Linked DNA regions of Hahella chejuensis KCTC 2396. The protein of the gene in region 2 interacts with the protein of the main gene of each other region in a pairwise test. Links are inferred from orthologs where the notes say so. Each region holds a gene or a part of one and is shown on either strand. Other genes may lie near its edges. The genes, in order: ptsN and trkA.

What was found.
Region 1: the proteins of trkA (region 2) and ptsN interact in binary tests that used the Escherichia coli proteins (3 or more experiments, as listed by UniProt). The link is inferred for Hahella chejuensis KCTC 2396 from one-to-one orthologs.

Annotation. Positions count from the first base shown.
Region 1 is NC_007645.1:5,460,180-5,463,417, forward strand. The notes cover bases 1-2,908. They hold ptsN (PTS IIA-like nitrogen regulatory protein PtsN), read left to right. Parts: upstream 1-1,176; coding sequence 1,177-1,641; downstream 1,642-2,908. Other genes in these bases: HCH_RS23895 (RNA polymerase factor sigma-54), read left to right, coding at 1-746; hpf (ribosome hibernation-promoting factor, HPF/YfiA family), read left to right, coding at 862-1,170; rapZ (RNase adapter RapZ), read left to right, coding at 1,668-2,528; HCH_RS23915 (HPr family phosphocarrier protein), read left to right, coding at 2,623-2,892. In the rest of the region: mgtE (magnesium transporter), read left to right, coding at 3,131-3,238. UniProt on the Escherichia coli protein: Seems to have a role in regulating nitrogen assimilation.
Region 2 is NC_007645.1:30,902-34,084, forward strand. The notes cover bases 302-3,154. They hold trkA (Trk system potassium transporter TrkA), read right to left. Parts: upstream 2,489-3,154; coding sequence 1,115-2,488; downstream 302-1,114. Other genes in these bases: HCH_RS00120 (TrkH family potassium uptake protein), read right to left, coding at 302-1,081; rsmB (16S rRNA (cytosine(967)-C(5))-methyltransferase RsmB), read right to left, coding at 2,490-3,154. In the rest of the region: more of HCH_RS00120, read right to left, coding at 1-301; more of rsmB, read right to left, coding at 3,155-3,183. UniProt on the Escherichia coli protein: Part of the constitutive potassium transport systems TrkG and TrkH. May regulate the transport activity of TrkG and TrkH systems. Binds to NAD(+) and NADH.

The DNA.
Region 1 (3,238 bases), 5.4 Mb from region 2 along the record:
GCGACTATGCCCAGTTGATGCGCCGCAGTCGCCTGAAGGAAGACGACCTGCGGGAAGTGCTCAAGCTGATTCAAAGCCTGAACCCAAGACCGGGAGAAGGCATTCAGGAAAGTAATACCGAATATGTGGTTCCTGATGTTATCGTCAAAAAAAACAATGGCCGCTGGCTGGTGGAGCTGAACCCGGAAATCGCCCCTAAGATCCGCATCAATCCAGGCTATGCGGGCTTGGTGAGACGTGCGGACAATAGCTCCGACAACACTTACTTACGCGATCAGTTACAGGAAGCGCGCTGGTTTATCAAAAGCTTGCAAAGCCGTAATGAAACTCTGTTGAAAGTTGCGTCACAAATCGTCGAACATCAGCAAGGATTCCTTGAGTACGGCGAAGAGGCGATGAAGCCGCTGGTGCTGCACGATATTGCGGAAGCAGTGGAAATGCATGAATCAACCATTTCCCGGGTGACCACCCAGAAATATATGCACACTCCTCGCGGCGTATTTGAGCTGAAGTACTTTTTCTCCAGCCATGTCAGCACAGACACGGGTGGCGAGTGTTCTTCGACCGCTATTAGAGCTATTATCAAGAAGTTAGTCGCGGCGGAATCACCGAAGAAACCTTTGAGCGACAGCAAGATTGCTGCGCTGCTCGGCGACCAGGGCATCAATGTCGCCCGTCGCACGATCGCAAAGTATCGGGAGGCGCTTTCCATTCCGCCTTCCAATGAACGTAAGCGATTAATTTAAAAGGAGGAATACAGGCATAAGACTTAAATCAAATAGTCACAAAATGGATGTGCTAGTATTTTTCATGGAAGTGCAAAATTCATAATGCACCGTATATTGGCATTAGGAGCAAAGTATGCAAATGAACATCACCGGACATCAAGTCGAGTTAACTGAAGCACTGAAAGACTACGTTAACAACAAGTTCGACAAACTTGAACGACACTTCGACAGTATCAGTAATGTCCAAGTTACGCTCTCCATTCAAAAACAGCGTCAGATTGCGGAAGCAACCATGCACATTAGCGGCGCTGACCTGCATGCCAATGCTGAACACGAAGATATGTACGCGTCCATTGACGCGCTGGTGGACAAATTAGACCGCCAGATCCTCAAACACAAAGAGAAGCACGTTGATCGGATGCACGGCGCATCCGCCAGATAACAGAACATGGCCCAAACCACACTAACTATTGAGTCTATTATCTCGCCCGCCCTCACACGCTGTGGGGTGTCGGGCTCGAGTAAGAAACGCGTTCTCGAATATATCGCCAATCTGATTGCGCAACATTTTCCGTTTTTGGACGAGAACGCCATTTTTACCAACCTGGTATGCCGTGAGAGACTCGGCAGCACCGGTATCGGCCAGGGTATTGCGATCCCCCATTGCCGTCTGGAAAACTGCGATCGCATTATAGGGGCTCTGATTACGCTCAAGGACAAAATCCCTTTTGACGCCATAGACAACGAACCCGTCGACCTTCTGTTCGTTCTGATTGTGCCTCAGGAGGCTACCAGCGAACATTTAGACCTGCTGAGCCAATTGGCCCAGAAGTTCAATGACCGTCGCTTCTGCGAACATCTACGCGACTGTGACAACGACGAAACCCTGTTCAGGAGGGTGCTGGAGAAATAGTCCAGCTTCGATGGAAAGAGGAAGACATGAAGCTGATTATCGTAAGCGGTCGTTCAGGCTCTGGAAAAAGTACGGCGCTCCATGTCCTGGAGGATATGGGCTATTACTGCATCGATAACCTGCCTATCGGTCTCCTCTCGCCTCTCACCCAAGAGGTGCTGGACCAGGGAAAAACCCAAAACCAGCAACTCGCCGTCAGCATAGACGCGCGTAATCTTTATAGGGATTTATCTGATTTCCCGTCTATTTACGCCGCTCTGCAAGCGCATAATATTGATGTGGAAATCATCTATCTTGACGCTAACGACGCCACCTTGATCAAACGTTTTCATGCAACGCGTCGCAAGCACCCGCTGAGCAGCAAAAGCACATCGCTGAAAGAAGCCATCGCCAAAGAGAAGCAGCTATTGGAGCCGATCGCCACATTGGCGAACCTCTATATAGACACCAGCGATCTTTCCATCTACCAGTTACGAGATCAGGTTAAGATCAGGGTTATCGGACATAAAACCCAAGAGCTGGCCCTACTCTTTCAGTCGTTCGGCTTCAAGCATGGGGTACCGTCAGATTCCGACATGGTGTTTGACGTGCGCTGCCTCCCCAATCCTTACTGGGATACCGCGCTGCGCGGCTACAAAGGCACCGATCAGGAAATCATTGAATTCCTGAAGCAGCATCCGGAACCGGAACAGATGCTGCAACATATCATCAGTTTTCTTGAGACCTGGATTCCGCACTTCCAGAACAGCAACCGCACCTATATGACCATCAGCATCGGCTGTACTGGCGGGCAACACCGCTCTGTCTATATCTGCGAGCGCCTGGGAGAGCATTTCAAGAAAAAGTATGATAATGTCCAAGTGCGCCACAAAGAGCTGGCGCAATAAGGTTCTAATAATAAAAAGCCACTGCGGCTTAACAATTAAACCGGCCTGAATCCAACATTCAGGAAACTTCAATCTTTTATACTCATCGCGCCCCATGATCCAGGAACAAGTCACTATTATTAATAAGCTTGGCCTGCACGCCCGAGCGGCGGCCAAATTCGTGTCCACCAGCGGCCGATTCGCAAGCAAGATCAGAGTAGCCAAAGAAGGCCAGGAAGTTGACGGAAAAAGCATAATGGCGGTCATGATGCTCGCCGCCAGCAAGGGAACGCTTCTCACATTGAAAATAGAAGGCCCAGACGAAGAGGAAGCTTTTCACGCCATCAAGGCTCTGATCGAGGATTATTTCGGAGAGGGCGAATAGTCCCTACTGCTTTTGGGGCACATCGCCCCACCTCTTCCAAACACTTGAAACAATACAAACCGCTTGAATAAAGTAAGACAATTCCCTGATTTTCCTTAGACTATTTTTCGTCTTAACTTACACTTTATAGTGGGCTCGCTTATACTGGCGCCACAACGGCGCAGAGCCTGTCTCTGTATTTTATCCGGCAATTTCCTCGCTGCCCGTTGCGGGCCGCCCTAAACGCGGATGTAAGTCTATGTCTCAAGCGACCGAAAAAAGCACTGCCAAGGTCCGTATGCGCTCCATTGCGGAAGCGCTGGAAAGCGGGTCTTTGCAGCAGGTCGCGCGCATCCTGAACGGCGGC
Region 2 (3,183 bases):
TCAACAGCACTCGGATAACTTTCATGCCGCCGCCAGTGGAGCCGGCGCAGCCGCCGATGAAAGCGACAACGAACAACAGGAATGGCAGCAGGTGCGGCCAATGGGCGAAGTCCGCGGTGGCGAAGCCTGTTGTGGTGGCGATGCTGACGACTTCAAATACGCCTCGAATAATGGCGGTAAAGGGGTCGTAAGTGCCGGTGCCGATTAATACGCCGACGGTAATGACTGAAACAGTTATCAGGATCAGTGAATAAAAAACAAACTCGGGATCTTTCAGGTACACCAGCACGGAGCGGCGGCGCCAGGCGAAAAAGTGCATGGCGAAGTTGATCCCGGCCAGGAACATGAAAATGATGCAGATGAACTCAATCAGCGGGCTGTTGAAGTAGCCAATGGAGGCGTCATGAGTGGAGAAGCCGCCGATCGCAATAGTGGCGAAGCTGTGTCCGATAGCGTCGAACGCATCCATGCCCGCCCACCAATACAGCAGTGCGCACAGCGCAGTGAGTGAGACATAGATATACCAAAGCGCTTTTGCGGTTTCGGTGATTCTGGGCGTGAGCTTGTTGTCCTTGACCGGACCCGGCGCTTCCGCCCGATATAACTGCATGCCGCCGATACCCAGCATCGGCAGAATCGCCACCGCCAGCACGATAATTCCCATACCGCCCAGCCATTGCAATTGCTGGCGATACCAGAGGATGGACTTGGGCAAAACGTCGATGCCGGTCATCACCGTGGCGCCGGTGGTGGTCAGCCCGGAGACGGACTCGAAGATGGCGTCAACCAGACTCAGGTGGGGATGCTCGCTCAGATAAAGAGGAACCGCCCCACTCAGACTCAGCACCACCCAAAACAGCACCGTGACCACAAAGCCGTCGCGTATGCGTAGCTCACTGGTTTGGCGAAATACAGGCAGCCACACCATGAGACCCGTCAGAAAAATACCGCACATGGCGGTAAGGAAAGGCTGCATATGGCCGTCTTCGTAGATCAGCGACACCACGATGGGAGGGATCATGGTGGTGCTGAACAACATCAGCAGGACGCCCAGAATTTTAGCTATCGCCGAATAATGCATTGATTTGTCGTACGCTTATTTTTGGTAAATGCGTTAAAAGAATGCGAGTCCCACCTGGAACAGGCGCTCAACTTCGGCGATTCTGCGTTTATCCACCACGAACAGAATGACGTGATCATCCGGTTGAATACGCAGGTGGTCGTGAGCGATCAATACCTCGCCCCGTCTTACGATGGCGCCGATGGTTGAGCCCGCCGGCAGTGAAATTTCATCCAATCGTTTGCCGACCACTTTGGAGGAGCGATGGTCGCCGTGGGCGATCGCCTCAATGGTTTCCGCCGCGCCACGTCGAAGTGAGTGTGCGCTCACTACGTCGCCTCTCCTTACATGTGTAAGCAAGCTGCCGATAGTGGTTTGCTGTGGTGAAATAGCGACATCAATTTCGCCGCCCTGAATCAGGTCGACGTAATCCGGGTTGTTGATCAGGGTCATCACCTTGCGCACACCGAGTCGCTTGGCCAGCATGGAGGCCATGATGTTGGCTTCGTCATCGTTGGTGACGGCGCAGAAAACGTCAGTGTCTTCGATGTTTTCTTCCAGCAACAGTTCTTTGTAGGCCGCGTTGCCATGCAAAACGATCGTCTTGTTCAGCTCTTCGGAGAGCTGGATGCAGCGATTTTGGTTATGTTCGATCAGTTTAACCTGATAGCGTCCTTCCAGGGTTTCCGCCAGTCGCGCTCCAATGTTGCCGCCGCCCGCGATCATGATGCGACGATAAGGCTTTTCCAGAGGCTGCAGCTCGCTCATGACCTTGCGGATGTTATCCCGGGCGGCGATGAAGAATACTTCGTCGTCTTCTTCAATGACTGTGTCGCCTTGAGGGATAATCGCCCTGTCCTTGCGGTAAATAGCCGCGACGCGGGTATCAATATGCGGCAAATGCTGACGCAGGTAGGCGAGTTCGTGGCCGATCAACGGGCCGCCTTTGGTGGCCTTGATGCCGACCAAACGCACCAGCCCCTTGGAGAAATCCAGCACCTGCAAGGCGCCGGGGTTTTCAATCAGGCGGGTGATGTGCTCGGTAACTACCTGTTCAGGGCTGATAATCACGTCAATGGGAAAAGCTTCGGTATTGAACAGGCCTTTCTTGGTGAGGTAAGCGGAGGTGCGCACCCGGCTGATTTTGGTGGGGGTCTTGAACAGCGTAAAGGCGACCTGACAGGCCACCATATTGACTTCATCGCTGTTGGTGACGGCGATTAGCATATCCGCGTCGTCCGCCCCCGCCTGTTTCAGAATGTTGGGATAGGAAGCCTGTCCCTGCACGGTGCGGATATCCAGCCGGTCCTGCAATGAGCGCAGGCGCTGGGGATTGGAGTCCACCACAGTGATGTCATTCGCCTCGCTGGCCAGGTTTTCCGCGAGGGTTCCCCCAACTTGGCCGGCGCCAAGAATTATGATTTTCATGCTAAGCGTCCACAGCTGAGACTTTCGGTGTTGGTTGTTTCCGCAATCTGGCGTAGAAAAAGCCGTCATGGCCGCCGGTCACCGGCAAAAGCTGCACTCCGAAAGGCGACTGAATTCCATATTTCCCTTCAATCGGTATGACCTCCGCGTCCGTGGCGTCGGCGATAAAGCGTTCAATTATATGCTCATTCTCTTCTTTAAGAATAGAACAGGTCGCATAGACTAATAGACCCTCAGGCTTCAGGGTAGTCCATAAAGTTCGCAGCAGCTTCAGTTGCAGCTCTGCGAGCTGGGGAATATCTTCGCTGCGGCGCAGCAGCTTGATATCGGGGTGACGACGTATTACACCCGTCGCACTACATGGTGCGTCGAGCAAAATGCGGTCGAATGGCGTCCCGTCCCACCACTGCTGCAGGTCGCCGATATCCGCCGTGCGCACATCCGCCTCCAGTTGCAGACGCTGTAGCGTGTCACGGGTGCGAAGCTGGCGCTCTGGGTCTACATCCACGGCGGTTACGGAGATAGTTGGGGTTCGTTCAAGTAACGCCGCTGTTTTGCCGCCTGGCGCGCAACAAGCGTCAAGCACCCGTTCGTTGGGCTGAGGGTCCACGAGACTGGCGCTAAGCTGCGCGGCTTCATCCTGAACGGAACACAAACCGGCGTCGAAAAATCCCGGCAGACGGCTTACATCTACG